Regions from separate parts of the Pseudomonas coleopterorum genome, predicted to be linked through region 3. Evidence: predicted binding sites of a transcription regulator. Region 3 holds the regulator's gene; each other region holds the start of a gene.
What was found. The regulator FliA, encoded in region 3, starts transcription of late flagellar genes. The targets are predictions, from matches to a motif close to CTAAAGTTTNNNNNNNNNNNGCCGNTAA.
Positions count from the first base shown of each region.

Region 1: BLV18_RS07985 (methyl-accepting chemotaxis protein) is a predicted target of FliA. The motif match lies at 6,653-6,680, and genes of this name have one in related genera.
Region 2: BLV18_RS14360 (methyl-accepting chemotaxis protein) is a predicted target of FliA. The motif match lies at 1,560-1,587, and genes of this name have one in related genera.

Region 1 is NZ_FNTZ01000001.1:1,751,354-1,762,067, forward strand. It holds gene BLV18_RS07950 (DUF2514 family protein) at 1-542, shown strand, start outside; gene BLV18_RS07955 (alpha/beta fold hydrolase) at 589-1,470, opposite strand; gene BLV18_RS07960 (phosphate/phosphite/phosphonate ABC transporter substrate-binding protein) at 1,582-2,373, opposite strand; gene BLV18_RS07965 (fatty acid desaturase) at 2,376-3,320, opposite strand; gene BLV18_RS07970 (hypothetical protein) at 3,452-3,676, opposite strand; gene BLV18_RS07975 (aldo/keto reductase) at 3,901-4,923, shown strand; gene BLV18_RS07980 (putative bifunctional diguanylate cyclase/phosphodiesterase) at 4,914-6,506, opposite strand; gene BLV18_RS07985 (methyl-accepting chemotaxis protein) at 6,757-8,397, shown strand; gene BLV18_RS07990 (TonB-dependent siderophore receptor) at 8,532-10,616, shown strand; gene BLV18_RS07995 (arsenic transporter) at 10,638-10,714, opposite strand, start outside.
Region 2 is NZ_FNTZ01000001.1:3,214,821-3,225,534, reverse strand. It holds gene BLV18_RS14375 (Fic family protein) at 1-232, shown strand, start outside; gene BLV18_RS14370 (DUF2845 domain-containing protein) at 291-617, shown strand; gene BLV18_RS14365 (carbon-nitrogen hydrolase family protein) at 700-1,431, opposite strand; gene BLV18_RS14360 (methyl-accepting chemotaxis protein) at 1,626-3,251, shown strand; gene BLV18_RS14355 (aminotransferase-like domain-containing protein) at 3,263-4,594, opposite strand; gene BLV18_RS14350 (DMT family transporter) at 4,683-5,597, shown strand; gene BLV18_RS14345 (YgdI/YgdR family lipoprotein) at 5,575-5,799, opposite strand; gene BLV18_RS14340 (helix-turn-helix transcriptional regulator) at 5,947-6,798, shown strand; gene BLV18_RS14335 (LysE family translocator) at 6,749-7,336, opposite strand; gene BLV18_RS14330 (hypothetical protein) at 7,488-7,874, opposite strand; partial or broken gene BLV18_RS14325 (VOC family protein) at 8,047-8,346, shown strand; gene BLV18_RS14320 (LysR family transcriptional regulator) at 8,409-9,347, opposite strand; gene BLV18_RS14315 (ketopantoate reductase family protein) at 9,439-10,389, shown strand; gene BLV18_RS14310 (VOC family protein) at 10,386-10,714, shown strand, end outside.
Region 3 is NZ_FNTZ01000001.1:2,975,872-2,986,585, forward strand. It holds gene BLV18_RS13280 (CheW domain-containing protein) at 1-286, opposite strand, end outside; gene BLV18_RS13285 (ParA family protein) at 286-1,074, opposite strand; gene motD (flagellar motor protein MotD) at 1,125-2,009, opposite strand; gene BLV18_RS13295 (flagellar motor protein) at 2,021-2,761, opposite strand; gene BLV18_RS13300 (protein-glutamate methylesterase/protein-glutamine glutaminase) at 2,761-3,909, opposite strand; gene BLV18_RS13305 (chemotaxis protein CheA) at 3,926-6,151, opposite strand; gene BLV18_RS13310 (protein phosphatase CheZ) at 6,210-6,998, opposite strand; gene BLV18_RS13315 (chemotaxis response regulator CheY) at 7,018-7,392, opposite strand; gene fliA (RNA polymerase sigma factor FliA) at 7,606-8,352, opposite strand; gene fleN (flagellar synthesis regulator FleN) at 8,346-9,179, opposite strand; gene flhF (flagellar biosynthesis GTPase FlhF) at 9,298-10,617, opposite strand; gene flhA (flagellar biosynthesis protein FlhA) at 10,629-10,714, opposite strand, start outside.

The sequences.
Region 1 (10,714 bases), 1.2 Mb from region 3:
TAGCGCAAGTCCGGCTCGTCATCGTGCTGGGGCTGGGCGCCACCGCGCTGTATGGCGCCTACCGCCATGGGGTGACGGCCACCCATGCTGCCAGAGACGCACAGTGGGCGCAGGCCGTGGCCGCCCAGCAGGTCGAACAGGTGCGAGCCGTCCAGGCCGCTCGCGACGATGAGCAACGCTTCCAGCGCGAAGCCAATCAGGTAGGAATCGATGCAAGAAAGGAAATCGCTGCTGCCAATGCCGATGCTGTTGGTCTCGATGCTTCTGGTGACCGCTTGCGCATCCAGGCCGGAACGCTTGCCGCCAACGCTGGTACCTGCGCCAGCACTGCCGGCGCTGCCGACCGAGGCCCGTCAGCCGCCCGCGCCGCCCTGGTGCTCTCCCAATTGCTCGAGCGCGCTGATGCGCGAGCGGGAGACTTGGCGAAGGCTTATGACCGCGCCCGAATAGCCGGTCAGGCGTGCGAGCATGCTTATGATGTGATCAGCGGGCAGCGCGGCGGTCGAGCCCATGATGGCGCCGCTGCGCACGCTCATGAGTGAAGGCACTCCTGGCGCCAACTGCCGGGTACGCAGAACGGCCGGTTCTTCAAATCCCCACCAGGCTCAACACCGCCCGAGCAAACTCATCCGGTGCCTCCTGCGGGACGTTGTGGCCCACGCCTTCGAGAATCGTCCGACGAACAGGGCCGCTGAATCGTCGTAGCGCCTGCTGCTCATCCTGAACCGGAGTGACACCGTCGCTGGCCCCGGCCAGGATGACCGTCGGCACGGCGATGACCGGTTGCTTCGCCAGTCTCTGTTCGATGGCGGCGTACTGCGGATCGCCGTCGACCAGTCCGAAGCGATGGCGATAGGAGTGCGTGACCACGTCGACGAAGTCGGGGGTGTGGAACGACTGCGCCGAGGCCGAAAACACCTCATCGGTGAATGCCCAGGTCGGCGACCATAGGTGCCACAGCAGCTTGCAGAAGGCATCCCGATTGGCTTCAAGGCCGGCGTAGCCACGGGCGCCGTGCAGGTAGTACTGATACCACAAGCGATGCTCGGCTTCCGGGGCGGCGGGGCGGGTCGCATGGGCAATGTCCTGGATGTTGTAGCCCGGCTCGCAACTGACCAGTCCCGCGACGCGCTCGGGCCATAGGGCGGACACCACACATGCGGCGCGGCCGCCCCAGTCGTAGCCGGCAAGTACAGCCTGTGGAATGTTCAAAGCATCCAACAATGCCAGCAGGTCCGCCCCCAAGGCCGCCTGCTCACCCGAGCGAGGCGTGTTGGCAGCGATAAACTGCGTGCCGCCGTATCCGCGCAGGTAGGGGACGATGCATCGGCAACCGGCAGCGGTGATCCGTTCGGCCACCGCGTCGTAGGCGCGGATGTCGTAGGGGAAGCCATGCAACAGCACGACCGCGGGCCCATCGGCTGGGCCAAGGTCCCGGTAGGAGACGTTGAGCACGCCTGCTTGAATCATTTTCACGGGCTCATCCTCCTGTGGGTGATGAGGCTGTGACAACGGCGGGACCAGCGCATCACCGTCCTGAATAGCGATGCAGGCACGAAGTCAGCGCCACGGCGAGGATGCTCACCACAGTTCCTGCTGAGTGATCGCCTGCCGAGCTGCTTCCCGATACCCCAGCAATACGTCGTAATCCTCCAGGGCGGTTTCCTCGACCGTCACGATGCCCAGCACCTCGGCCACCTCGGGCAAATTGGCCAGGGCGGCGTTCATCGCCGCTCTGATCGATTCCGGCTCCGGGCCCTGAAAGCCGGTGATGAACGGCAGGGTCGGCGCATCGGCGGTACGGGCCAGCACGCGCACGCCCGCCACCTCGCTCGGTGCATGCCGAGCCAGGTAGGCGAACGTCACGCTGTCGACGGCAGCCAGGTCGGCTTGATCCAGCGCCACGTGGGCGATGCTCTGGCGATGGCTGCCGGTCGCTTCGAGGTGCTTGAAGAATCGACCGTCGCGCACATGGGCAATGAGCGCGTGGCGCAACAGGTTCATGCCGCTGTTGGAGTCGATGCTGTTGTAGGCACCGCGGCAATTGAAGAACTCGGGGAGGGTCAGGCGTGAGTCATCATGGCGAACGATCAACAGGCTGCAGTGCTGTCCCGTCGATGCGTGGGGCAGCTTGAAACAAGGTCGGCCCACAACGCGGACTCGTTTCTTGAGCTCTGTGACCAGCGGGAAACCGCAGGTTTGCGCGAGCACCAGTTGCGGATGCAGCCAGAGCTCTTGCAGGGAGCCCTGCCAGTTGTCCCGTCGTTGAATACCCAGCAACTGCAGGGTTTCTTCCAGCCAGCGCTGGTAGGCGCCCCCGACGGCGGTGGGTGCGGGGTACATCGACAGTTCGGCGATCACTTCACGACTCATGTTCAGGCGCTGGCGCTGCGCGGGTGCAGGGGGCTGTCCACGGGGCGCACGGCATAGTTGCGGAACAGTTCGCTGTAGCCATTGACCAGAAAATGCCCACTGCGTTGCAGCCAATCGGCCCGCCGCTCGCGGTAGACCCGGGGCAGGTAGTACCAAGGCAACCCCGGCAGGTCATGATGAACCAGGTGCAGATTGAGATTGAGGAACAGCCAGCGCCACGGCCAGCCCGCTTCGTTGAGCACCGAGCGCTGCTCGGGGGCATCGGCGGGACGATGTTCGTAATAGGAACGGACCATGGACAACGCAAGTGCAAGCACGCTGGCCAGCAGGTAGTCGATCACGGGCACGCCGTGACGGGTGATGAACCAGAACAGTACCGCCACGCACGCCAGGTGGGTCGTCCACATCAGCCAGGCCTGCCTGTCACCGCGCACCAGCCGTGCGCACTGATCCTTGGCCAGCCCGGCCAGCGCCAGCGCCGGGCCCACGCTCAGACGGCCGAGCAGGGTTTTGTTCAGCCAATGCAGCGCTCGCCCCAGCCCGGCGCTGCCCGACCAGGTCTGGGCATCGAGGTAGCGGCTTTCAGGGTCGTGCTGCGGCACGGTGATGGTTTCATCACGGTGATGGGCCAGATGGCTGTCGCGATACAGCGTGTAGGGGTACCAGATGGCCAGCGGCGCGTAGCCCAGCAACTTGTTCACGGTGCGCCAGCGTGTGGGATGCCCGTGGAGCAGTTCATGCTGCAGCGACATCCACAGCGTGATGAGGGGGATCAACAGCAGCAGGGTCAGCAGACGCCCGATGGAAGGGGTCAGAGTGATCACCGTCCACCAGCCGCCGGTGATACCCAGCAGCAACAGCCACGTAGGCCACTCGCTGCGCGCGGTCCAGGTGGCCTGCAATTGCAGGATGGAGTGTCGGTGGTGGGCATCCAGGTAGTTAGGCATATGAAGTCACGCAACTGCTGATCGTTATGGGACCGACAGTAGCACTGACGCTTATGTCTGGATAATCACCAAAGGCTCTCTAGAAAGCACTGAATGGAATAAATGATGAGTGCAGAGAATGGGCGTCGAAGTTACGCGGCTTTGCCCATTCTCAATGCTGCACCTTTCAAGTCCTGGATCGACAGTGCCAGAGCACCTGCCTGGTTTTCGATCAGCAGCACGTCGTCGATCAGGTGGTCTATGTTGCGGCTGCGCAGGAAGAGGGCGTGTCCGCTGAGCATCTGATACAGCATCTCCAACTGGAGTGCGGCGTCTTGTACGTCAGCTTGCATTTCCTTGAGGTGGGTGGCGGCCATGAGCTGCTCCAAAGGCTCTATCGTTGTTTTGGCGTCCTGGCCAATCGATGAGCACGGCGTTCTGATAGGGTTGTAACCAGTCTATCGGCCATGCCCCACTGAACTTCAATAGTATTTGTCGATGCTGGCGATAGGCTTCGCGCTTGATGGATCGCCTGGGATAGGCCAGCATCGAGGAACCGGGCCATCGCGATGGCTATTCCCGTCAATGGAGGAATGTACCTGTGAGTGACGTCAGATACCGCCGCCTGGGCCGTCATGGTCTTCAGGTTTCCGAAATCACCCTGGGCACCATGATGTTCGGCGGCCAGACCGACGACGCCACTGCCAAGCGCATCGTCGACGATGCGCTGGAGCAGGGCATCAACGCCATCGACACGGCGAACAACTACAACGATGGCGCCTCGGAAATCACAGTGGGCAAGCTGATCGCCGGGCAGCGTTCGCGCTGGGTGTTGTCGAGCAAGTTCGTCAATCCCAACCCGGGCGTCCAGGGGCCGAATGGACGCGGGGCATCGCGGCACAGTGTGGTCGAGTCGGTGGAAGGCAGCCTGCGTCGTTTGCAGACCGACTATCTGGATCTGTATTACGTGCACCGCGAAGACCCGTTCACCCCGGTCGAGGAAACGGTGCGTGCCTTGGCCGATCTGATACGTGCCGGCAAGATTCGGGGCTACGGGTTGTCGAACCACAGCAGCTGGAAGCTTGCCGAATTCTGCCGTGTTGCAGACCTGCTGAACGTCGAGCGGCCCACCGTCAGCCAGCCGTTGTACAACCTGGCCAATCGGCAGATCGAGAGCGAGCATCTGCCAGCGGCCGAGCATTACGGTATCGGTGTGGTTTCCTATAGCCCATTGGCGCGCGGCGTGCTGACCGCCAAGTACGAGCCCGGCGCCGAGCCCGGCAGCGACACGCGGGCCGGACGCAGTGATCCGCGGCTGCACCAGACCGAATGGCGTCCCGAGTCGCTCGACCTGGCCCAGCGAATCAAGGATCACGCCCAGGCGCGAGGGATTACCTCGGGGCAGTTTGCCTTGGCGTGGGTGCTGAACAATCGGTTGATCAGCTCGACGATCGCCGGCCCGCGCACCGAGGAACAATGGCGGGACTATGTGCCAGCGTTGCAGTACCGGTTCACCGAGGAAGACGAGGCGTTCGTCGATGGCCTGGTCGTGGCAGGCCACAGCTCGACGCCCGGGTACACCGACCCCAGCTACCCGGTGACGGGTCGCCGGGTTCAGTTCTGAGCCGCGACGCAGGCGATCGAAGGCCCGGGAACGGCAGTCGCTATCGTGCTGCCTGCCTGCGGATACCCATATAGGTAGCCCTGAGCATAGTGGCAGCCGTTTTCCGCCAGCCATTTGGGCAGGTAGGGTTGGTGGAAATCCTCGATGCCCTCGGCCGTCACCTTCATGTTCAGGCTGCGTGCCATCCCCAGGATGGCCTCGACCATGGGCAGATGGTCGATGTTTCCGGCTTCGAAGAAGGAACGGTCGATCTTGATCTTGTCGATGGACAGCCGCGTCAGATGATACAGGCCAGAGTAGCCGATCCCGAAGTCATCCAACGCGACGCTGATGCCATGCCCGTGCAGTTTGCTGAGGTTGCGCTGGGCTGCTTCCAGGTTGCCCACCAGCGCTTCTTCGGTGATCTCGACTTCGAATCGCTCGAACGGGAAGTTCTCCTGTTTGAGTTGATCGAAGAGGTGATCCGGAAACAGCTCGTCGGTGATCATCGTCGCACTGACGTTCAGCGACAGATGCAGGTGGTCATCCCAGCGGCTGGCCGCTCGACAGGCTTGCCTGACCAGCGAGCGCGTCATCGCCGGAATCAGCCCCAGACGCTCCAGGATCGGTATGAAATCCCCGGGCATGCCGGTGCTGCCATCGGGCTTGAGCCAGCGTGCAAGGACCTCGAAACCCACGATCTGCTGTGAGGGCAGGGTGACGATGGGCTGGAAGAACGGCACGATTTCTTCTCGGTCGACCGCTTGCTTGAGCGCCAGATCCAGATCGGCTTGAGCGCGCATCAGCCGCTCGTAATCGTTGTCGTAGAAATTGAACGTCGAGCGACCGGTGTTTTTTCCCCGGTACATGGCGGTGTCTGCGCAATGCAACAGGGACGAGGCTTCCCTGGCGTCCATCCATGAACGGGAAATGCCGATGGTCGCGCCCAGGCGCCCGCGCAGCGTAGCTTCGAGTACCGGCTCGCTCAGCCAGCGCACCGTCAGCTCGGCGATTTCGCTGAGTTCGCTTTCTTCCCGGTGGCCCTGGAACATCAGGCAGAATTCGTCCCCGCCCAGGCGCGCGGCCGTGCCCGCGTGGATTGCGGCAATGCCCTGCAGTCGATGAGCGATCTCCACCAACACGCTGTCTCCCGCCGAGTGACCGTGCTGATCGTTGATGGCCTTGAAATGGTCCAGGTCGATCAGCAAGATCGCCACGGGCCGACTTTCGTCCAAATGTTTATGCAGGACGTCCATGAATACGCGTCGATTGATCAGCCCACTGAGGGCGTCGTACTTGGCCAGGGTCTCGGTCTGCGCCTGGATGATTTGCAGGCGCCGATAGCTCGATTGCGTATTGACCACCAGGCGCTTGAGCACAACGGTGGGGAGGATCAGGGACAGCATCGAAAAGCCCGAGGCCGTCAGGACGAAGCGCCAGCGTTCGGCGTCTTCGAAATCACCGTCGTAGGGCAGGTTCAGCCAATGCATGACGGAGGCTTCGAGGTGGAATTCCCAGAGCATGGAAAGACCCACCACGGTAAGCAGACTGAGCAGCAGAAGCGTGGGCAGGCGGCACGGATTTCGGCGGTGTAGATCGGTCATGGTGGCCTCGCAGGGCCAGGTGGAGGATGGAGTGATGTCAGACAGCCATTATTCCATAAGTGTTCCCACCGCTGATCGGCATTCGTGTGCATTTGGTCGCCGTAAACCTGGCCGGGTGTGTGCGATGGGCTAAGCGACGAACGTCATTCAAGCTTCGAGGGTGCGCGCCGATAGACCGCTCATAACGCCCATGACCTTATGCAAGGCGCCTACTCCGCGGCGCTTTCGGTCGAACTGACAGGATTTTCGTATGACGTGGCTGCGCGATGCAAAGTTATCCACCAAAATGCTCGTAGCCTTCGGGCTGTGCGCCTTCATCACGCTGGCCGTGGGCGTGCTAGGCGCACGCGGGATCAGTCAGCTGTCAGACAGCCTGAAAAACGTGTTTGCCAACAACCTTGTGTCTGTCTCCAAAACAGCCGAAGCCAAGAGCAAGGCGATTGCGCAACTCAAGGATCTCTACGCTCTGATAGCCGCCCACGCGGAAAATGACTCGCAGAGCGTCAAGGACACCATCCGCCAGGCCATGACCACCAATCAGGCGGACAGCGAGAAGGCCTTCGCGATCTATCGCAAGACGCCGCTGGCGGACGACGAGCGTGCCGCTGGCGACCAGATGGAACGCGACTGGCCGATCTATCAGGCGCAGATCCAGAAAGTGCTGACCGTTCTCGATTCCGGTAACGTCCAGGGAGCGCGCGCGCTCATGTCCGGCGAGATCCAGCAGGCCTATCGTACGGTCATGGACGAGTTGACCATCATGGTCGAGTCGAACAACCGGCAGATCGCCGAAGGCGCACGCGACGCCGAAGAGCAGGAACAGGCGGCAATCACCGTGCTGTACATCGGCATCGCCTTGGCCTTTCTGGCTGCCCTGGCACTGGGGCTGTTCATCAGCCGCTTGATCAGCCGGCCCATCGCCACGGCAGTGGCCAGCGCCCAGTTGATCGCCAAGGGTGACCTGACCCACAGCATCGGCAGCGCGGCGCGCGACGAGACCGGGCAGTTGCTCACGGCGCTGGGCGAGATGCAGGAAGGCCTCAAGGCGACCATTCACCAGATCGCTGACGCGTCGAATCAGCTCGCTTCGGCTGCGGAAGAACTGAATGCGGTCACCGAAGACGGCAGTCGCGGGCTGCTGCGCCAGAACGACGAGATTCAGCAGGCGGCCACGGCCGTGACCGAGATGACTTCGGCGGTGGAAGAAGTTGCACGCAATGCCATTTCCACCTCCGAAGCTTCGAAGACCGCCAGCAGCCAGGCCACAGACGGTCTTGTGCAGGCGCGCAATGCCGTGGATGCGGTGAACAACGCCACGGTCGAGATCCAGTCGTCGACCACCATCGTCGAAGACCTGGCGGTGCAGGTGCGCGATATCGGCAAGGTGCTCGATGTGATCCGCGGGATCGCCGAGCAGACCAACCTGTTGGCCCTCAACGCGGCCATCGAAGCGGCCCGTGCCGGCGAGCAGGGACGCGGTTTTGCCGTGGTTGCCGACGAAGTCCGGGCCCTGGCTGCACGGACCCAGTCTTCGACGGGCGAGATCGAAAGCATGATCGGGGCGGTACGTTCGCGTGCGGATCAGGCGGTGGCGGCCATGGGCAAGAGTCAGGGGCTGGTGGGCGATACCCAAGTGCTGGCCAAGGCCACCGGCGAGGCGTTGCAATCCATCGCCACCGGGATCGCGCAGATCAATGACCGCAACCTAGTGATCGCCAGCGCCTGCGAAGAGCAGGCCAATGTGGCCCGTGAAGTGGACCGCAACCTGATCAACATTCAGGATCTGTCCACGCAGACCGCGGCCGGTGCCCATCAGACCAGCGCATCGACCCAGGATCTGTCGCGCCTGGCCACCTCGTTCAACGATCTGGTGAGCCGCTTCCGTCTGTAAAATGTTCGAAATGGTTCAACGGGCTCGGCAAATGATCACGGCAACCCGTACAATACAGATGGGACGCATTCGCGTCTTTCATCCAGTACGGAGTTACATGCGTGGTCAAGTCGTTGAATCGGGCCCCTTCGTGGGTGCTGTTGTGCTCAGTCCTGCCTGGCCTCGCCATCGCAGCCACAGAGTTGCCTTCCAGTGTCATCCAGGCCACCGGCGAAGCTGACGGCGCCGACAGCTACACCCAGGCCCGTGGGGAAACGGCGAGCAAGAGCGCCACGCAGAATCGCGACGAAGCGCAAACCGTCAATGCGGTCACCGCCAGGACGCTGGACGACTACCAGGTCAAGGATCTCAACGACGCCATGCGCTTCGTCAGCGGCGTCACCCAGACCAACACCCTGGGCGGCACCAAGGATGCGCTGATCAAGCGCGGCTTTGGCAGCAACGACGACAACTCCATCCTGCGCGACGGTATCCGCTCGGCCATCGGCCGCAACCTGGGCGCGACCACCGATCATGTCGAGGTGCTCAAGGGCCCGGCGTCGCTGATGTATGGCGCACTGGAACCGGGCGGGGTCATCAACGTCGTCAGCAAGCAGCCCCAGTTCACCCGCAGCACGACCCTCAGCGCCTCGGGCTTCAGCGAGGGCGGCGGTTCGCTGTCGATGGACACCACCGGCCCGCTGGGTGACACCGACCTGGCCTACCGACTGGTGGCCGAGCGCAGTCATGAGGATTACTGGCGCAATTACGGAACCGACGAACATACGCTGATCGCGCCGTCGATCACCTGGGTCGGCGAACGCGCCAGTGCTTCGCTGGCCTACACCTACAACGACTATGCCAGTCCCTTCGATCGCGGCACCGTGTTCGTCGGCGGCCGACCGGCCGACATCAGCTACCGTGACCGCCTCGACGAGCACTGGGCCAAGACGGTCGGCATCAGCCAGAGCACCACCGCCAAGTTCGAGTACCAGTTGAGCGATGCCTGGCGCAGCCGCCTGACCTACGGCTGGACCGAGGACCGTTACAGCCTCGCCATCGCCCAACCCAATACCCTCAACGGCAATACGCTGCGACGCATCGCCAACGGCGGCCATTACGACTACGAAAGCCGCTATACCGCGCTGGATCTGATCGGCGATCAGCAGCTGTTCGGCCAGCGCCATGAAATCGTGGTGGGCCTGGACAACGAGTCGCTGGACAAATACCGCGGCAAGACCTACCGCAACGCCAACACCGCCGCCGGCAACATCGACATCCGCAACCCCGTTTATGGCCGTCTGGCCGAACCGACCACGGTCAGTGCGGCGCAGAGCAATGCCGAGAACAATCTGGTCACCACCTCGCTGTACTTCAAGGACAACTGGCACTTGAACGACCGCTGGATCCTGGTGTTCGGTGGCCGTCAGGCCCATTGGGACCAGTACAGCGACCAGGGTCTGGGCCGCTCGTACGCACCCGGTGCGGACTCCAATGGCGATGAATTCATTCCGTTCGGCGGGATCGTCTATCAGCCCAGTGACACAGTGGCGCTGTATGCCAACTACAGCCGCTCTTTCGTGCCCAACGACGCCGACGACGCGGGTAACAGCTTCAAGCCGACCGAGGGTCGCAGCTATGAGGCGGGGATCAAGTACACCCCGACCGCGGCGCTGAACGTGAACCTGGCGGTCTATGACATCGAGAAGAAGAACCTGGTCAACAGCGTGCTGCAGAGCAATGGCGACAGCCTCGACGAAGCCGTCGGCAAAGCCCGCTCACGGGGTATCGAGCTGGATGTGACCGGCGAGATCGCGCAGAACTGGAGCATGATCGGCACCTACGCCTACAGCCATACCGAAGTGCTGAAGAACGCCGAGGCGCCCGAGCAGGAGGGCAATCGTCTGCCCAATGCACCGATGCACACGGCCAGCCTGTACCTGACCCACCATCTGGCCTTGCCGGCACAGACCGGTCAATGGCATGTGGGCGCTGGTGCGCGCTACGTGGGCGAGCGGGCGGGAGACAACGCCAACAGCTTCTGGATGGACAGCTACACCCTGGCAGACGCTTTCGTGCGATGGGATCTGCCGACTCAGGGCTACGAGACGCGTCTGCAGTTGAACATCGATAACCTGTTCAACAAGGAGTACTACCCGGCCACTACCGGCAGCAGCACCCTGCAGGTGGAAGAGGGTGCGCTGCGCACGGCGCGGCTGACGGCCAGCGTGAAGTTCTGAAGGACGCCTTTCAGGTAGCCCTCACAGCAACCACAACGCGGCGATGAGGGCCGGGGGCATGACCACGGCGCCCAGCTTGAGAAAGGCCCAGGCGCTGA
Region 2 (10,714 bases), 240 kb from region 3:
TCTGGTATGGCGGGAACTGATCAAGAGCACCATACGCGAAGTGGTGCGTCAGCCCGAACGTGATCCGTTGACCGTTATCCGGCAGTGCGTGTCAGAGCAGGTCCCGCAAGGTGAGCAGGAAGGGGTGGAGGCGGTTATCGTCGAGGAGCTGCAACGCCTGCATGAGGGGGTTCTGGCGCGTTACCGGCTCAGGCCCTCGGAGCTGGAAGCTTGGAGGAGGAGGGGTCGGTAGAAGGGAAGGTCCAAGCGCGGGGCCGAGTAAACGACTATCAATGCTCAGGAGATACACGATGTTTATCAAGCCATCGATGGCGTTGCTGTTCGCGTGCATGCTCATTACCGATGCAAACGCAGCCAGCCGTTGCGGAACAAAGCTGGTCAATCCCGGAGACAAGCTTGCTGACGTTTTACAGTCATGTGGCAGTCCCGTTGCCCAAGCCAGCGACGGTCCGGTGATACGCAACAACGGTGTGCCACGCAAGGGCTCGCAGAAAACCGATGTGGTTGTCTACGGCCCGAATGGTGGTGCCTACCAGTACATGCTATTCATCAATGACGAGTTGGTCAGGGTAGATCTTCGTCGGGAGGCGCCTGCCGGAAACATCCTTAGATGGTGAGCCGTCTTGCTATCTACGCGTGGGTGCGGCATTCAGAAAAAACAGTCGGTGATTCTCAGGTCGCAACGCGGACGGACCGGTTTCACAGCAAGTCGAATACTCCCGCCTCCCAAGTCTGCGTGTCATAAGCGACTAGTGCTTCTTGAACGGCATCTGCACTGCACAGGATTTGACCCTGATTGTTCCAAATGGCAGAGCAACCCGCCGCGACATAGTCGTCGGCGGACCCTACGCAGTTCGCCATCACCACGGTCATGGAATGCTTTTCAGCGATCATCGGATAATGAGCTTTCGCCAAGGTCGTACCGCGCTCAGACTTCGCCACGCTTGCCAGATACACCTGAGCACCCGACTGTGCAGCTTCTTCGGCGTGGCTTGGCTGAAGTGATTCGTAGCAAATGGCGGGGGCCAAGATGACATCTGCGTGATTCAGCACAAGCTTGCGGCTGCCGGCGGCGAAGAACGGTAATTCGTCGGCATGCAGAATCTGTTTTGAGTAGCAGGTACGCGGCTGTCCAGGCTGGAAACTGATCATGCTGATTTCGATACCCTCGCGTCCCTGGGTGGGCGCACCCACGGCGATGAGCATCCCATATCGATCGCTCAGTTGCTGGAACTCATCAAGACGGCCGTCGCTCGCATCCATCGCCAAGGCATCAGCCAGCCTTGGCTCGTAACCGGTCAGGGAAAGCTCGGGAAAGAGCACGAGATTGGCGCCCAGATTTGCGGCCTGCCGGATGGCAGCCATATGTTTGGCGATGTTTGCTTCACAGTCGCCCGGTACGGGGCGGATTTGCGCGGCGATCAGCTTCATTTGCTCTTTCTCTTCAAGATGTAGTGACGGCACTGAGGCGAATGAACCTGTGCCGAGAGCGAACTCAAAAAATACAGGGCTAGCTTGCACCAAACTGTGCGCTGATCGCCCAGCTTCTCCGTAAGCCGCTCAAGTTTCAACGCCTGGCGTGGATAGCGTATTACAACAATCTATTCGCAGTCCGGAGCTTCTCCATGTTCGCCCACTTGAAAGTCCGCACAGGCATGATCGGCGTGTTGGTGTTATTCGTCATCGCGCTGATGTTCTCGATCGTCAACAGTTGGTCATCGGCGGTGCGCAGCTACGACCAGGTCGACGAGCTCAGACATACTTCACAACAGATTGACGGTATCAACAATTCGCTGCTGTTGGCCATCCGTACCAGTGCCAATGTGTCATCGGCCTTCATCGAAACCGTGGGCGGTCGATTCGAGGATGCGGAAGCCCGGCTGGTGCGCAGTGAAGGCATCTGGAACGATGCCATTGCCAAACTCAATGCCTCGACGGCCGATATTCGCGACCCGAAACTTCAGGCGCTCGCCGACGACTTGAAGGCCGCGTTCGCCGAGTACGGCACCGCCATCGTCGGCCAGCGCGCTGCCACCCGTGCACGCTCGGCGGACCAGTATTTCGTGGTCAACATCAGCGCTGGCAAGGGCATGACCAAGCTTCAGGAAATCCGGGTGAATCTGGTCGGCGCCCTGGATGCCCGTGCCGCTGAGATCAACCAGGACGCCAGTGACCGCCTGGCAACCGCCAAGCGGCTATCCCTGGCACTGGCCTGTATCACGCTGGCGCTGGCGGTGGTTTGCTGGATGTTCATCTCCGGCCGTGTACTGCGCCCGCTTCGTGAAGCTGGTGAGCATTTCAAACGCATCGCCAACGGCGACCTGACCCAGGAGGTCGTGTCCCCGGGCCGCAACGAGATTGGTGACTTGTTCGTCGAGCTTCAGCGCATGCAAGCCAGCCAGCGCAACACCTTGATCCTGATTTCCGGTTCCGCGACCCAACTGGCGTCGGCGGCCGAAGAGCTCAACGCAGTGACCGAGGAAAGCAACCGTGGCCTGCAGCAACAAGACATGCAACTTGAACAAGCCGCCACTGCAGTCAACCAGATGACCAGCGCCGTCGAAGAAGTCGCGCGCAATGCCGTGTCCACTTCGCAAGCGGCGACAGCCTCAAACACGCTGTCGGAGAAAAGCCGTCAACAGGTTCGCGAAAACATCGCCGGTACTCAGTTGATGACAACTGAAATCCAGGGCAGCGCAGAGCGTATCCAGCACCTGGCCGGCGAAGTGCGCAACATCGGCAAGGTACTGGACGTGATCCGTGCCGTATCGGAGCAGACCAACCTGCTGGCCCTCAATGCCGCCATCGAGGCCGCCCGTGCTGGTGAGGCGGGGCGCGGTTTTGCCGTGGTCGCCGATGAGGTGCGAACGCTCGCCTATCGCACTCAGGAGTCCACCCGCGAGATCGAGCAGATGATCGGCAGCGTGCAGACCACCGCCGAGCAAGCTGTCGACTCGATGCGCGATAGCACCCTGCGCGCGCAAGGGACTCTGGAAATCACTCAAGCCTCTGGCGCGGTACTGGAAGACATTTTTGCTGCCATCGGCCAGATCAACGAACGCAATCTGGTCATCGCCAGTGCGGCGGAAGAGCAGGCTCAGGTCGCCCGTGAAGTGGACAGCAACCTGGTCGCCATTCGTGACCTGTCCGCGCAGTCTGCGGCGGGCGCTCTGCAGACCAATGCGGCGAGTCACGAGCTGTCGCGTCTGGCGGTCGAGTTGAACGACCTCGTGTCTCGTTTTCGTACCTGAGTGAACCGAGATCAGATATAGGCTCCGACCACCCGCTTTACGGTGGTCAGCGCTTCACGCAGGGTCTCCATGCTCACCGAGCCGAGCGCCAGCCGTATGGCATGAGGGACATGAGCCGAGGTGCAGAACGGCTCGGCCGTCGAAACCGACACGTGGTCGCGCATCAATTCCAGCGTGACCTGATCCGCTCTTGCGTCCTCCGCCAGCGGCAGCCACAGAAAGTACGAAGCGGGGTGACGTGTCACGGGCAACCCTGACAGCAGCGAGTCGGCCAACGCCTGCCTGGCTCGGGCATCTGCGCGTTTTTGCGTTTCCAGTGCGGCGACCGTGCCATCGTCGAGCCAGGCGCAGGTGATGGCCGTCATGACGCCGGGTGTGTTCCAGGTCGTGGCCTTGACCGTGCGCTTCAAGGCGTCCAATCGGTCCATCGGCGCTGCGACGTAGCCGACGCGCAATCCAGTGGCGATGTTCTTGGAAAACCCCGACACATAAAGGGTTCTTTCAGGCGCCAACTCGATGATCGGCGGCGGCGGATCCTGCGCCAGAAACGCGTAGGCTGCATCTTCGATGATTGTCAGATCATGTGCGCGGGCGATCGCCACCAGGCGCTCGCGTTGATCGGTCGGCAGCACCCAACCCAATGGGTTATGCAGCGTGGGCATGGTGTACACGGCGCGCACCGGACGCCGGCGGCAGAGCGAGGCGAGGGCCTCCAGATCCGGTCCTTGGGCCGTGACAGGAATGGGCACCACTTCAAGGTGCAATGTTTTGGCCAGCAGCTTGAACCCCGGATAGGTCAGTGCATCGGCCGCAATCACGTCCCCCGGTTGCAGCAACGCCATCAGGCTCACCGCCAGACCGTGTTGGGCGCCACTGACAATCAGAATCTGCTCGGCATCTACCGTGACGCCACGTTGGAGCAGATGACGGGCGATGGAGGCCCGTTCATGCAAGCGGCCCGCATGTGGCTGATAGCGCAAATGAGCTTCCAGGTCGCCGGACAGCGCCAGTTGGCGCAGGGCACTGCGCAACAGGTCGGCTTGCCCCGGCATGGCCGGATAGTTGAAGTTGAGGTCGATCACACCCGCCGCAACGTCCGGCTGATCGATGCCTTGTCCGGGCGGCAACGACGTCTCGCGCACGAACGTCCCGCGCCCGGTCTCCCCGCTGACCAGTCCCATGGCCTCCAATTCCGCATACACCCGGCTGGCAGTGACCAGGGCCAAGCCATGGGTGGCCGCAAGTTGGCGATGGGTCGGCAAACGCGTACCCGGCGGCAAACGCCCGGCACGGATATCGGCTGCAAAGGTGTCCACCAACAACTTGTACCGGGAGCTAGCCATGTCGAAATGTATCCATGACAATTTTTTGATTGTCGTGATAGTCGGCCATAGGATGCCTGTACGCAACCCAGCGCAGAGTGGACGCACAATGGAACGCACCTCTAACCAGAACCCGGCAACAGAGAAACCCGCGAGCGGTGTGATCAATGGCCTCATCGGTGTCGTGATCTTCAGCGGTTCGCTGCCTGCTACGCGTATTGCGGTGCTGGAATTCGACCCGGTCTTTCTGACCGTGGCGCGGGCAGCCATTGCCGGCGTGCTCGCGCTGTGCCTGCTCTTGCTGTTCAAGGAACGGCGACCGGCCCGTCGGCAGATACTGTCGTTGATCATCGTGGCGATGGGCGTGGTGATTGGTTTTCCACTGCTGACGGCCTTGGCTTTGCAATACGTGACGTCGGCCCATTCCATCGTGTTCGTCGGCCTGCTGCCGCTGGCCACCGCCGCGTTCGGTGTCCTGCGCGGTGGCGAACGTCCTCGGCCGGCGTTCTGGTTTTTCTCGGTGCTGGGCAGTCTGCTGGTCGTCGGGTTCGCCGTCAGCCAGGGACTGACCGCCTCGCCGACCGGCGACATTCTGATGCTCCTGGCCATTCTGGCCTGCGGCCTCGGCTACGCCGAAGGGGCAAAGATTTCCAAAGCATTGGGTGGTTGGCAGGTGATCTGCTGGGCGCTGGTGTTGTCGCTGCCGGTCGTGATGCCTTTGACGGCATGGTTAGCGCCCGTGTCGTTTTCACGGATCAGCACCCCGGCCTGGTTGAGCCTGGCTTACGTGTCGCTGTTCAGCATGCTGATCGGCTTCGTATTCTGGTATCGCGGCCTGGTGCAGGGCGGCATCGCAGCGGTCGGGCAGCTTCAGTTGCTGCAACCGTTCTTTGGCCTGGCGCTGGCCGCCGCACTCCTGCACGAACAAGTCAGCCTCGGCATGTTCGGCGTCACCGTTGCGGTGATCCTGTGTGTCGCCGGCGCCAGGCGTTACGGTCGGATCAATCCTCTTCCTTCACGGTAGCGACTTCATCCGCCTTGATTCTTACCTGTTTGCCTGAAACATCTTCGAATTCATAGAAGCCATCTTTCGTTTTGGTGTCAGGTACATCCTTGGTGATGTACTGTGTCCCATCCTGCAACGTGACGACCGTGTTGGTGGAGCAACCGGCCAACGTGGCGGCGCACAGAAACGCAGCGCCATAGTAAAAAGTTTTCAGTTTCATGAAGTCGACCTTGTTCTGGATGTGCGAAGTTATCTGCGTAAACACAGACTTCGATGCTGACGCCTTGTCCGAGTTCCAGAACGACCAGCTCGTCGATGGTTCGCTCATAGCAATCGGATACATTCACGTCGCGTGACTGGAGGACCCATGTCTCACTACTGGCGGCATCCCGCGGTTCCGCATCTGGAAATCCGCAACGTCGAAGACGGTCGCCGTTTCAGCCACGCGCGCCATTCACATTCGACGTTCTCGATTGGCGCGATTACGCAGGGGCAAAGTACTTACCTCAATGGCGACAGTAGCCGTTTGATCGGCGCCGGAAGTGTAGTACTCATGAATCCCGGTGCAGTGCATGCCTGCAATCCCGTCCATGAACAGCCCTGGGCATACCGCATGTTCTACGTGGATACCCAGTGGCTTGCGGCGCTGCAACAGCAACAACGTTCTGGCACACAAAAAGGCTTCGTGCCTTTCGCGCAGACCCATAGCGCCGACGTCAGCCTGTTCGAAGATTTGGACGATCTGTACCACACGCTCACAGCCGACGACTGCCTGCCAGACACCATGCAAAATGCAGCATTGGTTTTTTTCCAGCGACTGGTAGCACGGCTGCAGCCCGCCAGTGATGAAGCCAGAACTGAGCCGCAAAAAATGGCCCAGGCAGCGGCATTCATCCGCGAACATTGCGCCAGTGAGTTGCGTCTGGAGGACATCGCGTCAGCCGTACAGCTGTCGCCTTCTTACCTGATCCGTGCCTTCAAGGCGTGCCATGGGCTCACGCCTCATGGTTACCTGATCGACTGTCGCCTCCAACTTGCCCGCGACCATTTGCGCCAGGGGGAGGGCATTGCCCAGGTCGCCGCGCGCGTGGGCTTCGCGGATCAGGCGCACTTGCAGCGCTTGTTCAAGCGCGCCCTGGCGACCACGCCCGGGCAATATCGCGGCGTGCCTACTCAAGCAGCAGATACACGGCGCAACCCCCGAGCAGCGCGGCCATGATCCGATTGAAGCCGCGCATTCTGGTGCTACTGTTCAAATACTCTCGCAACGAAGCACCGGCCCAGGCCCAGCTGGCCAGGGATAGCCAGCAGACCACCAGATAGATCAGCGCGAAGACCCACACCATCTGCACATCGCCATCGGCGACGAACGCGCCCATGCCCGCAAGGCACGCGAGCCAGGCCTTCGGATTGAGCCATTGCATCAGCGCGCCCGTGAAGGCAGAAGGGCGCGCCTGCGCCTGCACGGAGTCCACTCGACCATCACTGGTTGCCAGCCTGTAGGCCAGATAAAGCAGAAAGATCACACCAGCGATGCGAATGACCTGCGTCAACCATGGCCAGCGGTTCAGCACTTCGTGCAGTCCCAAACCCATGAGCAACAGCAGCAAGATGAACCCCAGGGTCGCTCCCGTGACATGGGGCAGGGCGGCCCGCACGCCGTGGCGTGCGCCACAGCTCAGGGAGACAAGGTTGACCGGGCCGGGGCTTACGGAGGAGGCCAGCGCAAAAACGGCCATGGAAACGACGATACTCATCAGGCACCTTCAATACGGGTAACGGAGCACTGACGGTAAAGATCATTTCTGGACCCGTATTGAAGGAAATCGCCCTTGGGGGGTGTGGGGTGAATGGTTGATTTGCTGGGTTGTGAGTTGGACGTCTCTCATCCTGAGAGGGAGACCCACTTCATTTGATCGGATTGTCCAATTTGCAAAGCTGTAGGGCGATGCCGTCGAATTCCCGGTCGAAACTGGCGTTTTCTGCAGCGCTTAGAAAGCCTTGCTGTTGTACGAATTGGTCGGTTTGACGACGGATGGCGGCAACGCGTTCGATCATTTGGTCAGCTTGAGTCTGAGTGATCTTACGTGCTTTTCGCGTGGTGCCGATGTCCGCGCTCAGAATGTTGGCTCGAACCGAGATGTGGGCTTGTCGGGGGTCGGTGATCTTTCCGCCTGTTTCGCCCACCAGTTCGCGTTGGGCTTTGATGTTGCAACTGGGCAGGTCAAGACTCTGTTGAGCGGCCGAGGCGTTCAGGCTCAAAACCAATAGCGAAGCCAGGATGATGTATTTCATGAGTGTATCCAGTGTGGGCCGGTGGGTGTCGGTAGGGTTAGGCCGCAAGGTGCATCGAGCGGTTCCCGAGGGAGGGCCAGCGCTGTCGGCAGTTCACCTTCGCAGCACAAGCACGAGGCCTGATACCCTGACGAGCTACCCAGGCTCCCGCCCTGCTGAAAAGGAATTCATCGTGTTCGAACGCAACAAATTGGTCCCTGAATTGATGGTCACTGACCTGGATACCAGCTTGGCGTTCTGGGTGCATTGCCTGGGTTTCGAAGTGGCTTATCAACGTCCAGAGGATGGCTTTGCCTACCTGGATTTGAACGGCGCTCAAATGATGCTCGCGCAGATAGATCCGGACGCCGGCCAATGGCTCACTGCGCCGTTGAGCAAGCCTTTTGGAAGGGGGATCAATCTGCAGATCGATGTCGCCGCTGTCGCGCCGATCATTCATAAGCTTCGCCGAGCGGGATACAGCCTTAACCGCTAATGTGCGGAGACTTTGTATCGGGTTGACCACTGTAAGGTTTGCGTACAGCAGGTACTCGATCATCTGGCCGAGAGATCTGCTGCCAGCGAATTCTTGCTGTATTGAAACAGTTCCAAGAGCGTGCTTCGTAGCCAGCGATTGCCCGGATCCTGATGATAGCGAGCATGCCAGTGCTGTTTGACGGCAAAGGTCTCGATTGGAAAAGGACAGGCATGAACTACCAGCCCATGCGTGCTCGCCAGCGTTTCGCCAATCTGCCGAGGTAGCGTCGCAATTAGATCAGTGCTGTCTATAACCGCACCCAGGCCGAGAAAACCGGGTAGTTCCAGAACGATCTGGCGCTCAATGTTGCTGCGTGTCAGCGCTGCTTCGAGCAGCTTCTGTCCGGTGCCGGCACTGACGAACACATGGCCTTCGCGGACGTAAGTCTTGAGCGGCAACGTCTTCCTGATCCTTGGATGCCTTGGGCTGATCAGGCAAATCCAATCCTGTGGAAATAGCATTTGCTGGTAGATGCCACCGCCGAGCCAAGGTACGAAGCCTACCGCCAGATCCACCTCACCCGTCTCCAGAGCTCGTTCGGTGTTGCCGTCAATGCGAGCAACCTCGAGGCGAATACCGGGGGCATGGCGGCGCAGGTGTTCGAGGATACGCGGCAGCAGGGTTATATGACTGGCGTCGCTCAGGCCCAGGCGAAAGCGCCGCTGTGCACTGGCCGGGTCGAAGCCAATCTCCCAGGCGGTCAGCCGGCGCAGTGATTCAAGTACCTCGCGACACGGGGTGATCAAGGCTTCGGCCTGGGGTGTGGGCGCCATGCCGGTTGGCGTTCGCACGAACAAAGGATCGCCCAACTGCTCACGCAGCTTGCCGAGCCACAGGCTGATGGTCGGCTGACTCTGGCCCAGTTGCTCGGCGGTGCGGGTCACGCTGCGGGTGTCGTATAGCACGTCGAACAGGTGCAGCAATTTGGGTTCAGGCAGGGCGTCTATGGACATCATTATTTAATTTACTGATAGCGCTATTACTTCCATTGTATAGCTTAACAATGGTGGCGTGTTTAAGGTGAGGAAAAAGCAGGAGCGCTTCACCTTGAAAATTTGCATCCTCGGATCCGGTGCGCTGGGCAGCACCTTTGGCGCTGTGCTGAGCGAGGCGGGCCATGAAACCTGGCTGCTTAACCGCGCCGGCGCGCATATTGATGTCATGCGGCACAACGGTCTGGTAGTGATCGAAGACGACGTCGAACGTAGCGTGAGTATTAACGCCACCTCGCGTGCCGAAGAGGTCGGCGCTGTCGACCTGCTCATCGTGCTGGTCAAGTCGTTCGCCACTGCCGCCGCCATCGCCGACGCCACCGCCCTGGTAGGGCCGCAGACTGTGGTGCTATCGCTGCAGAATGGCCTGGGCCATGAAGATCTGCTCACTGAAGCGGTCGGCCATGACAAGGTGATCGCTGGCAAGACTTATGTGGGCGGCGTGCTGCTGGCGCCCGGACGCATCCGCTGCGGTTTGGAAGGCAAGCAGACGTTCATCGGCGAACTCGATGGCCAGGTCAGCGCGCGCGTCAGCCATATCGCCGAGGTTTTCCGCGGTGCGGGTTTGGCCACCACGGTCAGCGAAAACATCCTCGGTACCATGTGGGACAAGCTCTTGGTCAACGTCTCCACCGGCGCGCTGACCGGAATCACCATGCTCACCTACGGCCAGCTCTACAGCGAGCCGCTGATGCGGGAAACCGCCCTGGCCGCGGTGGCAGAAGCCATCGCCGTGGCACAGGCTGCGGGCGCCACCCTCAGCCTCACCGAGCCGGAGCAGGTGTGGAACCTCGCCAGTGCCGGGCTGCCGTCTTCATTCAAGACTTCCATGCTACAGAGCCTGGAAAAGGGCTCGATCACCGAAATCGATTTCATCAACGGCGCCGTGGTGCGGCTCGGTCGGCGCCATGGCATCGCCACGCCCGTCAACGCCACGCTGGTGGCGTGCGTCAAGGGCATCGAACGCGCCATGGCCGATCAACAACAAGAGGAAACCAAGCGATGAGTATCCCCAAAGCCTATCTTGAGCACGTGGCCTTCTGGGTCAGTGATATCCACTGGTACATCGATTTCTTCCACGAGGTGTTCGGCATGACCATGCGCGAGGTGCACGGCACGCTTGAGCAGCCGACCCAGTACTGGACTCTCGGCGGCATGCAGTTCATCAGCCAGCCGGACTTCACCGGCCCGGAAGGGCGTATGGGCCACCTGGGCATGATGTGCGAAGACATGGAAGCGGCGCTGGCCGCCGCCCGGTGTTTCGAGGGGGTGACCGGGATGCCGCAAGGCCACAACTGGCTGCGCCTGCCCGATGGTCTGGCCGTGGAGTT
Region 3 (10,714 bases):
CGATGGGCAACGGATCGGCGACCGGAATGGGTACGGGCATGGGTACTGGCGCTGACCGCAATGGCGCCGGCTCGGGTTCCAGTACTGATTCGGCCACTGGCGCGGGCGCCGACTGCAGACTGACGGCATCGCGCGCCTGCTCTTCGAGCACCGCGGCCTGGAATTCGTCGAGCCGGTCCAGGCTGGGCTCCAGTTCGAGTGCTTCGGTGGCTTCGTGCAGCAGACTGTCCAGGTAGGACTGCAAGGCCACCTGTGGCCGCTGGGCAATATCGACGGGACGGTTCATCAGGCTACCTGCGCGACAAGTTGTTGAGCCAGCAAGTGCTTGAGCAAGGCACGGTAGGCGACCACGCCGCGGCTCTTGCCGTCGAAGCGCGAGGGTGTCTGTCCGGCCCGGCTGGCATCGCGCAGACGGGTGTCGACCGGGATGTAGCCCGGCCAAAGATGTTGCGGGTAATCGTCGCGCAGGGTGCGCAAGGTGCTCAGCGATGCCTGGGTACGACGGTCGAACAGAGTCGGAATGATGCTGTACGGCAACGCCTGGCGCCGCGAACGGTTGATCATGGTCAAGGTGCTGACCATGCGTTCCAGGCCCTTGACTGCCAGATGCTCGGTCTGTACCGGAATCACCAACTGCTGGCTGGCCGCCAAGGCGTTGACCATGAGCACACCCAGCAAAGGCGGGCTGTCGATCACGGCGTAGTCGAAATCCTGCCACAGCTGCGCCAGCGTCTTGGCGATGACCAGGCCAAGCCCGCTCTGCCCAGGCTGCTGCCGCTCCAGCGTGGCCAGTGCGGTACTCGACGGCAACAGCGAGACGTTGGCCTCGCTGGTCGGTAGCAGCAACTGGTGGGCGAGCCCTGCAGGCACTGCGCCCTTGTGCAGGAACAGGTCGAAGCAGCTGTGCGCCAGCTCGTCCGGATTGTGCCCGAAATAACTGGTCATCGAGCCGTGTGGATCGAGATCGACCACGACCACGCGTTTGCCTGCCTCGGCCAGCAAACCCGCCAAGGCGATCGAGGTCGTGGTCTTGCCGACCCCGCCTTTTTGATTGGCTACTGCCCAGACTCTCATGATGGTGGTTTCCCCTCGGTCAACAGCCGCCGAGACAGTGATGCTTCAATTTATGGGCCGGGCGGCGGACTTTTGACAGAGCCAGCCGCCGACGGCGCGTTTAGCGGCGTCAGTGCAGTTTGTGTGCCAGCACGACGCAACGCCGCATCCGGCTGCGCATTGGCACTGCCTGAACTGGTGATGCTGCGACGTACGTCCAGGTTGCGTGAAATGACCAGCACCACCCGACGGTTGCGCCCTCGCCCATCGGCGGTGGCATTGTCGGCCACCGGCTGGAACTCGCCATAGCCCACCGCAGCCATGCGGCGTGGGTCGATTCCCTCGAGGGCCATCATGCGCACGATACTCGCCGCCCGTGCGGTCGACAGCTCCCAGTTGGTCGGGTACTGCGCCGTGCTGATGGGCTGATTGTCGGTGAATCCCTCGACATGCACCGGGTTGTCGAAAGGCTTGAGAATGGTCGCGACCTTGTCGATGATCGAAAACGCCATGTCACTGGGCATCGCATCGCCGCTGCCGAACAGCAGGCTGGACTTGAGCTCGATCTCGATCCACAACTCGTTGCCGCGTACCGTCAATTGATCCGAGGCGATCAGGTCACCGAACGCCTGACGCACATCGTTTGCGATAGTCTGCAGCGGATCGGCCGCCTCGCCGACGGCCGCTTCAGGCTGTTCGCTGTCGGTCACCAACGGCTGCGCCGGACGGGTCGTCAAGGGTCGCTCCTCGCCGATCGGAATCGGCCGGATGCTGCGGTCCGGATCATTGAAGACCCCGACCAGCGCTTGCGAGAGCACCTTGTACTTGCCTTCGTTGATCGACGAGATCGAATACATCACCACGAAGAACGCAAACAGCAAGGTGATGAAATCGGCGTAGGACACCAGCCAACGTTCATGATTCTCCGGCTCTTCAATGCGACGACGACGGGCCATGGCTTGCTCTCCTAGTCGAGATAGCCTTGCAGCTTCATTTCGATGGAGCGCGGGTTCTCGCCCTCGGCGATGGACAGCAGTCCTTCGAGCAGCATTTCCCGATAGGCCGCCTGCCGCTGGGCCAATGCCTTGAGCTTGTGCGCCACCGGCAACAGCAGCAGGTTGGCACTGGCCACGCCATAGATGGTCGCCACGAACGCCACGGCGATGCCATTGCCCAGCTGGCTGGGATCGGCCAGGTTGCCCATGACGTGGATCAACCCCATGACCGCACCGATGATGCCGATGGTTGGGGCATAGCCACCCATGCTTTCGAACACCTTGGCCGCTTGCAGATCGCGGGTTTCGCGGTTGTACAGATCGACTTCGAGAATGTTGCGGATGGTCGCCGGCTCGGCGCCATCGACCAGCAGCTGCAAGCCCTTGCGGGCATAGTCGTCGGGCTCGGCTTCGGCGCTGGCTTCAAGGCCCAGCAAGCCTTCCTTGCGCGAGACCAGGCTCCAGTTGACGACGCGATCAATGCCCCCGGCCATGTCGATCCGGGGCGGAACGATGATCCAGCGAACGTTGTGCAGGGCGCGCTTGAACGCGCTCATGGGCGACTGGATCAGCGCCGCGGCCAGGGTTCCCCCGACCACGATCAGCGCGGCCGGACCGTTGAGCAGAGCCGACAGGTGGCCGCCTTCGAGAAAGTTGCCACCGATGATGGCGACGAACGCGAGGATGATCCCGATCAGGCTCAAGACATCCATCAGCCGCACGCCTCGACCAGGTGCCGACCGATGTCGTCGAGGCTGTAGACGGCGTCGGCCAGGCCAGCCTTGACGATGGCCATGGGCATGCCATAGATGACGCAACTGGCCTCGTCCTGGGCCCAGATCTGACTGCCACCCTGCTTGAGCAGACGCGCGCCCTCTCGCCCGTCGGCGCCCATGCCGGTAAGTACCACCGCCAACACCTTGTCGCCGTAGGACTTGGCCGCCGAGCCAAAGGTGATGTCGACGCAGGGCTTGTAGTTCAGCCGCTCGTCACCCGGCAGGATCTTCACCGCGCCACGGCCATCGATCATCATCTGCTTGCCGCCGGGCGCCAGCAAGGCCAGCCCGGGACGTAACACGTCACCGTCCTCGGCTTCCTTGACGGTGATCCGGCAGAGCTTGTCGAGGCGCTCGGCGAAGGCGCGGGTGAACGCGGCCGGCATGTGCTGGACCAGCACGATAGGGGTCGGAAAATGCGCGGGCAACTGGGTCAGGACGCGCTGCAGGGCCACCGGGCCGCCGGTGGAGGTGCCGATCGCCACCAGCTTGTAGGGCTTGCGCCGCGGCGTTGCGTTGCTGGCCGCGGGCGCTGGAGCGCGCGCAGGTGTGGCTGGCGCACTCGTGGCAGGCGATGGTGACCGGCTTGGCGCTGGCCGCGAAGACGCCGCTGCGGTACTGGCACCTGACGTGGCCGCAGGTGCGGCCGGCGCAGCCGGCGCCGTGAAGTGCGAGCCCAAACGGCGGTTACTGCGCGAGATCGTATGGACCTTCTCGCAGAGCATCTGCTTGACCTTCTCGGGGTTGCGAGAAATGTCTTCGAAATTCTTCGGCAGGTAATCCACCGCCCCCGCGTCGAGGGCGTCGAGGGTCACCCGCGCGCCTTCGTGGGTCAGCGAGGAAAACATCAATACCGCAGTGGGGCAACGCTGCATGATGTGACGCACGGCGGTGATGCCGTCCATCATCGGCATCTCGTAGTCCATGGTGATCACATCAGGCTTGAGCGCCTGGGCCTGATCGATCGCTTCGCGGCCATTGGTGGCGGTCCCGACCACCTGGATGGTGGGGTCCGACGAGAGAATTTCCGAGACGCGGCGGCGGAAGAAACCAGAATCATCCACCACCAGGACCTTGACTGCCATAAACACTCCACTACGATCAGATACGCCGCGCGGCGTAGCGCTTGAGCATGCTCGGTACATCGAGGATCAAGGCGATACGGCCGTCCCCGGTGATCGTCGCGCCGGACATGCCCGGCGTGCCCTGCAGCATCTTGCCCAATGGCTTGATCACCACTTCTTCCTGGCCGACCAGCTGGTCCACCACGAAGCCGATACGCTGAGTGCCCACCGACAGAATGACCACATGCCCCTCGCCCTGCTCCTCGTGAGCGGCGGACTTCACCAGCCAGCGCTTGAGGTAGAACAACGGCAGCGCCTTGTCGCGCACGATGACCACTTCCTGGCCGTCGACGACGTTGGTGCGCGAGAGGTCCAGGTGGAAGATCTCGTTGACGTTGACCAACGGGAAGGCAAACGCCTGGTTGCCCAGCATCACCATCAGCGTCGGCATGATCGCCAGGGTCAACGGCACCTTGATGACGATCTTGGAACCCTGGTCCTTGGCCGAGAAGATGTTGATCGAGCCATTGAGCTGGCTGATCTTGGTCTTGACCACGTCCATGCCCACGCCACGGCCCGACACGTCGGAGATTTCCGTCTTGGTGGAGAAACCCGGCGCGAAGATCAGGTTGTAGCAGTCCGATTCGCTCAGGCGGTCGGCCGCATCGCGGTCCATCAGGCCCTTTTCCACGGCCTTGGCACGCAGGACCGCAGGGTCCATGCCCTTGCCGTCGTCGCTGATCGACAACAGGATGTGGTCACCCTCCTGCTCTGCCGACAATACCACCCGCCCACCGCGCGCCTTGCCGCTGCGCTCGCGCTCTTCGGGTGTCTCGATGCCGTGGTCGACGGCGTTGCGCACCAAGTGCACCAACGGGTCGGCCAGGGCCTCGACCAGGTTCTTGTCGAGGTCGGTTTCTTCACCGACCAGCTCCAGATGGATTTCCTTCTTCAACTGCCGCGCCAGATCACGGACCAGGCGCGGGAAGCGCCCGAAGACCTTCTTGATCGGCTGCATCCGCGTCTTCATCACGGCGGTCTGCAGGTCGGCGGTGACCACGTCGAGGTTGGAGACCGCCTTGGACATGGCCTCGTCGCTGCTGTTGGCGCCCAGGCGGACCAGGCGGTTACGCACCAGCACCAGTTCGCCGACCATATTCATGATTTCGTCGAGGCGCGCGGTGTCGACCCGCACGGTCGTCTCGGCTTCGCTGGCAACCGGTTTCTCGGCCACCGGCGCACGTGCCGGAGCGGCCTCGGCCTTGCGCGGGGCCGCAACCGGCGCCGCTACGGCAGAAGTCGGCTGCGCGTCGGGCAGGCTGGCAACATCGCTGAACTTGCCCTTGCCGTGCAGCTGGTCGAGCAATGATTCGAATTCGTCGTCGGTGATGTTATCGCTCACCGGAGCCGGGGCTTGCACTTCGGCGGGCGGTTGCGGCTTGACCGCATCGGCGGTGAACGCACCCTTGCCATGCAACTGGTCGAGCAGCGCCTCGAACTCGTCGTCGGTGATCTCGTCGCCCGGTGCCGGGGCAGCCGTTGAAGCCGTTACGGTATCAACGGCTGGCGTATCGGCAACTTCCGAGGCAACCGGCGCTGTGGAAGCAGGCGCCAACGCGTCGACGGCGAACTGACCCTTGCCGTGCAGTTGATCGAGCAGCGATTCGAATTCGTCGTCGGTGATCTCGTCACTGACCGGCACATCGGGCACAGCAGTGGCTGGCGCAGCAGCCTGCGCCTTGGCAGCACCCAGAGAGTCGAGCAACTGCTCGAATTCGTCATCGGTGATGTCGTCGCCAGGCGCCGGAGCCGGTGCAACGACCGGTGTCGCCACGGGCGGTGCAGCCGTCACTGCGGGTGCTGCGACGGCCACTGCCGGCTCGGCCAGACGCGCCAGCGCATCGAGCAGCTGCGCACTGGCCGGCGTGACCGGGGCGCGCTCGCGCACTTCGGCGAACATGCCATTGACCGCGTCCAGGGCCTCGAGCACAACGTCCATGAGTTCCGAGTCAACCCGGCGCTCACCCTTGCGCAAGATGTCGAAGACGTTTTCGGCGATATGGCAGCACTCCACCAGCTCGTTGAGCTGGAGGAAGCCGGCGCCGCCTTTTACAGTGTGAAAACCGCGAAAAATTGCGTTGAGCAAGTCGGCATCATCGGGACGGCTTTCCAGCTCGACCAGTTGTTCGGACAGTTGCTCGAGAATTTCGCCGGCCTCTACCAGGAAATCCTGAAGGATTTCTTCGTCGGCGCCGAAGCTCATGTGGATGCTCCCTGGAATACGTGATTAACGGTCAACACAGTCAGACGCAGGCGGTGGCCTAGAAGCCCAGACTGGACAGCAGATCGTCGACATCGTCCTGACCGGATACGACGTCTTCACGTTTATCGGCATGAATCTGCGGACCTTCACCCTTGGCAGGATGTTTTTCTTGATCTTTTTCGGCACGAAGCTTTTCGTGGTCGTGCTGGATGCCGGCGAAGCGGTCCACCTGGCTGGCCATCAGGACCAGTTTGAGCAGGTTGCTTTCCACTTCGGTGACCAACGCGGTAACGCGCTTGATGACCTGGCCGGTGAGGTCCTGGTAATCCTGTGCCAGCACGATGTCGTTGAGGTGGCTGGCCACTTCACGATTGCCCTGCTCGCTGCGGGTCAGGAATCCGTCCACCCGGCGGGCCAGTTCGCGGAACTCGTCGGCGGCCACTTCGCGGCGCATGAAGCGCTGCCAGTCGGCGCTCAAGGCGCTGGCCTCGGTGCTCAGCGTATTGAGCACAGGCGTGCTCTGCTCGACCAGGTCCATCGTCCGGTTGGCTGCGCTCTCGGTCAGGCGCACCACGTACGACAGGCGTTCGGTCGCGTCGGTGATCTGCGACACCTCTTCGGCCTGGGGAATGGTCGGATCGATCTGGAAACTGACGATGGCGCTGTGCAGCTCGCGGGTCAGCTTGCCGACTTCCTGATACAAACCGCGATCGCGGGTCTGATTCAGTTCGTGGATCAATTGCACCGCTTCACCGAAACGGCCTTTCTCAAGGCTGTCGACCAGCTCGACGGCGTGTTTCTTCAGGGTCGACTCGAAGTCCCCCAACGTGCTTTGTTTGTGGTCCATTGCGCCCCCATTGCAGACTTCAGCTATTGACGCGCTCGAAAATCTTTTCGATTTTTTCTTTCAGCACTTGCGCAGTGAAAGGCTTGACCACATACCCGTTGACCCCGGCCTGGGCGGCTTCGATGATCTGCTCGCGCTTGGCCTCGGCGGTCACCATGAGCACCGGCAGGTGCTTGAGGCGGTCGTCGGCGCGCACCTGGCGCAGCAGATCGATGCCCGACATGCCCGGCATGTTCCAGTCGGTGACGAGGAAATCGAAGTTGCCGCTGTGCAACATCGGCAAGGCGGTGTTGCCATCGTCGGCCTCGGCGGTGTTGGTGAAGCCCAGGTCACGCAGCAGATTCTTGATGATGCGCCGCATCGTCGAAAAATCGTCGACGATGAGGATTTTCATGTTCTTGTCCAATTAGACCTCCAGCAGTCTTGAACACGCCCAGCCTCTGAGCGTGCATAACAATCGAATTCGCCTGAGCCACTTGCCGCTGCAGATCGCTTACACGCGCTACGCCAACGGGCCTCTTCGCGGGCAGAGCCCGCTCCCACATAGGTCGAGACTGTGGGAGCGGGCTCTGCCCGCGAAAAAGCCCGCACCGATCTCGCCGTTCCTTCAGCGTGCCCGCCACTCTCCCAAGCGCCCGCGCAGTCGCGCGGCGCACTGGCTGTGCAACTGGCTGACGCGCGATTCGCTGACACCCAGTACCTCGCCGATTTCCTTGAGGTTCAACTCTTCGTCGTAATACAGCGACAACACCAGCTTCTCGCGTTCGGGCAGGTTGGCGATGGCCTCGGCCAGCGCACCCTGGAAGCGCTCGTCCTCCAGATCCCGCGAGGGCTCCAGCGAACCGCTGGCGCCGTCTTCGTGCAGCCCCTCGTGTTCGCCGTCCTGCAGCAGGTCGTCGAAACTGAACAGGCGGCTGCCCAAGGTATCGTTCAGGATCCCGTAGTAATCATCCAGACTCAGATTGAGTTCGGCCGCAATCTCGTGATCTTTAGCGTCGCGACCGGTTTTTGACTCGATTCGGCGAATGGCATCACTGACCATGCGGGTATTGCGGTGCACCGAACGCGGTGCCCAGTCACCCTTGCGCACCTCGTCGAGCATCGCGCCGCGAATACGAATGCCGGCATAGGTCTCGAAACTGGCCCCTTTGCTCGAGTCGTACTTGGTCGAAACCTCCAGCAGGCCGATCATGCCGGCCTGGATCAGGTCTTCCACCTGCACGCTTGCCGGCAGTCGCGCCAGCAGGTGATAGGCAATGCGCTTGACCAGCGGCGCGTATTGCTCGATCAGCTGATGCTGCTGCGAGTCGCGCGACGCCTTGCTGTACATACGGTATCCGCTGGCGCTCATGATACGGGCCCTGCACTGGTTTGCTGCACCAGGCGTTCGACGAAGAACTCCAGGTGGCCGCGGGGATTGGCCGGCAATGGCCAGGTGTCTACCTTCTGCGCGATGGCCTTGAAGGCCAGCGAGCATTTGGAGCGGGGAAACGCCTCGTAGACGGCGCGCTGCTTCTGCACGGCCTTGCGCACCGACTCGTCGTACGGCACGGCGCCGACGTACTGCAGGGCCACGTCGAGGAAGCGGTCGGTCACCTTGGTCAGCTTGGCGAACAGGTTGCGGCCTTCCTGAGGGCTCTGCGCCATGTTGGCCAGGACCCGGAAGCGATTCATGCCGTAGTCGCGGTTGAGCAGCTTGATCAGGGCGTAGGCATCGGTGATCGAAGTCGGCTCGTCGCACACCACCAGCAGCACTTCCTGGGCCGCGCGTACGAAACTCACCACGGAGTCGCCGATACCGGCAGCGGTGTCGATGATCAATACGTCGAGGTTGTCGCCCACGTCGCTGAAGGCCTGGATCAGGCCTGCATGCTGGGCCGGGGTCAGGTGCACCATACTCTGGGTGCCGGAGGCCGCCGGCACCACGCGAATGCCGCCAGGGCCCTGCAACATCACGTCACGCAGTTCGCAGCGACCTTCGATCACGTCGGCCAGGGTGCGCTTGGGGGTCAGGCCCAGCAATACGTCGACGTTGGCCAGGCCAAGGTCGGCGTCCAGCAACATGACCCGGCGGCCGAGCTCGGCCAACGCCAGGGACAAGTTCACTGACACATTTGTCTTGCCGACGCCGCCTTTGCCGCCGGTCACCGCGATCACCTGTACGGGATGCATGCTGCCCATGTTCGTTCTTTACCTTGTCTAGACCGAGGCCACACCAGTGGCTGCCAGTTCGATTGCTCGAGTAATTCCTGGCAACCCTACGATGCAGGAAGATTGTGCTTGCCTAACGTTCTTCACCTCAGCCAACTCGCTTGTCGGGGCTGTGGTAGAGACCTGCGAACATATCGGCCATGGCCTCTTCGCTGGGCTCTTCTTGCATCTGCACGCTCACCGCGCGGCTGACCAGCTGGTGCCGCCGCGGCAGATGCAAGTCGTCGGGAATGCGCGGCCCATCGGTGAGATAGGCAATCGGCAGTTCCTGACTGATGGCCAGGCTCAGCACTTCGCCGAGACAGGCCGTTTCATCGAGTTTGGTCAGGATGCACCCGGCCAGACCGCAACGTTTGTAGCTATGGTAGGCCGCGGTCAGCACCTGCTTCTGGCTGGTGGTCGCCAGCACCAGGTAGTTGCGGGCGTTGATCCCACGTCCGGCCAGGCTTTCGAGCTGCATGCGCAGGGCCGGATCGCTGGCCTGCAGGCCGGCGGTGTCGATCAAGACCACGCGCTTGCGCAGCAGCGGCTCCAGGGCCTGTACCAATGACTGGCCCGGATCCACCTGAGTCACCGAAACGTTGAGAATGCGGCCCAGGGTCTTGAGCTGTTCCTGAGCACCGATACGAAAACTGTCCATGCTCACCAGAGCCACGCTCTGCGAGCCGTATTTGAGCACATAGCGCGCCGCCAGCTTGGCCAGGGTGGTGGTCTTGCCCATGCCGGCCGGGCCGACCATGGCGATCACGCCACCTTCTTCGAGCGGTTCGACGTCCGGCGTGCGAATCATACGCGCCAAGTGCGCCAGCAGCATCCGCCAGGCCTGCCGTGGCTCGTGAATTTCACTGGTCAGGCTGAGCAGTTCGCGAGCGATCGGGCCAGACAGGCCGATGCGCTGCAAGCGCCGCCAGAGATTGGCCTGGGCCGGCTTGCTGCCCTGCAGCTGCGTCCAGGCCAGGGAGCCGAGCTGCACTTCGAGCAACTGGCGCAGACCGTTGAGTTCCGAACGCATGGAATCGAACACGCGCTGGTCGACCGCAGGCTGAGGCGCCGGTGCGGGCTGGGTACGTGCTGGCTCTTCGCGACGCGGCTCCACCAACGGCTCGGCGGCGGTCAACGGCAGGCCGGCGACCAATTGACGATTGGTGGCGGCGTCGGTTGCGCCACGGGTGCTCAGTTCGGCCTGGGCGGAGACGATGCGCGACTGGGTCTTGCGCAGCTCTTCTTCCAATTCCAGGTTCGGCACGCGCGGGGCCAGGGCCGACAGCTTGTAGTCCAGGGCAGCGGTCAGCTCGACGCCGCCGGCAATGCGACGGTTGCCGATGATGGCAGCGTCGGCACCCAGCTCATCGCGGACCAATTTCATGGCCTGACGCATGTCGGCGGCGAAAAATCGCTTCACTTGCATAACCCACTACCTCAGCCGTTGGGCCCTACTGTCGCTACGATGGTGACTTGCTTGTTATCAGGGATTTCCTGATAGGCCAGTACGTGAAGGTTGGGGA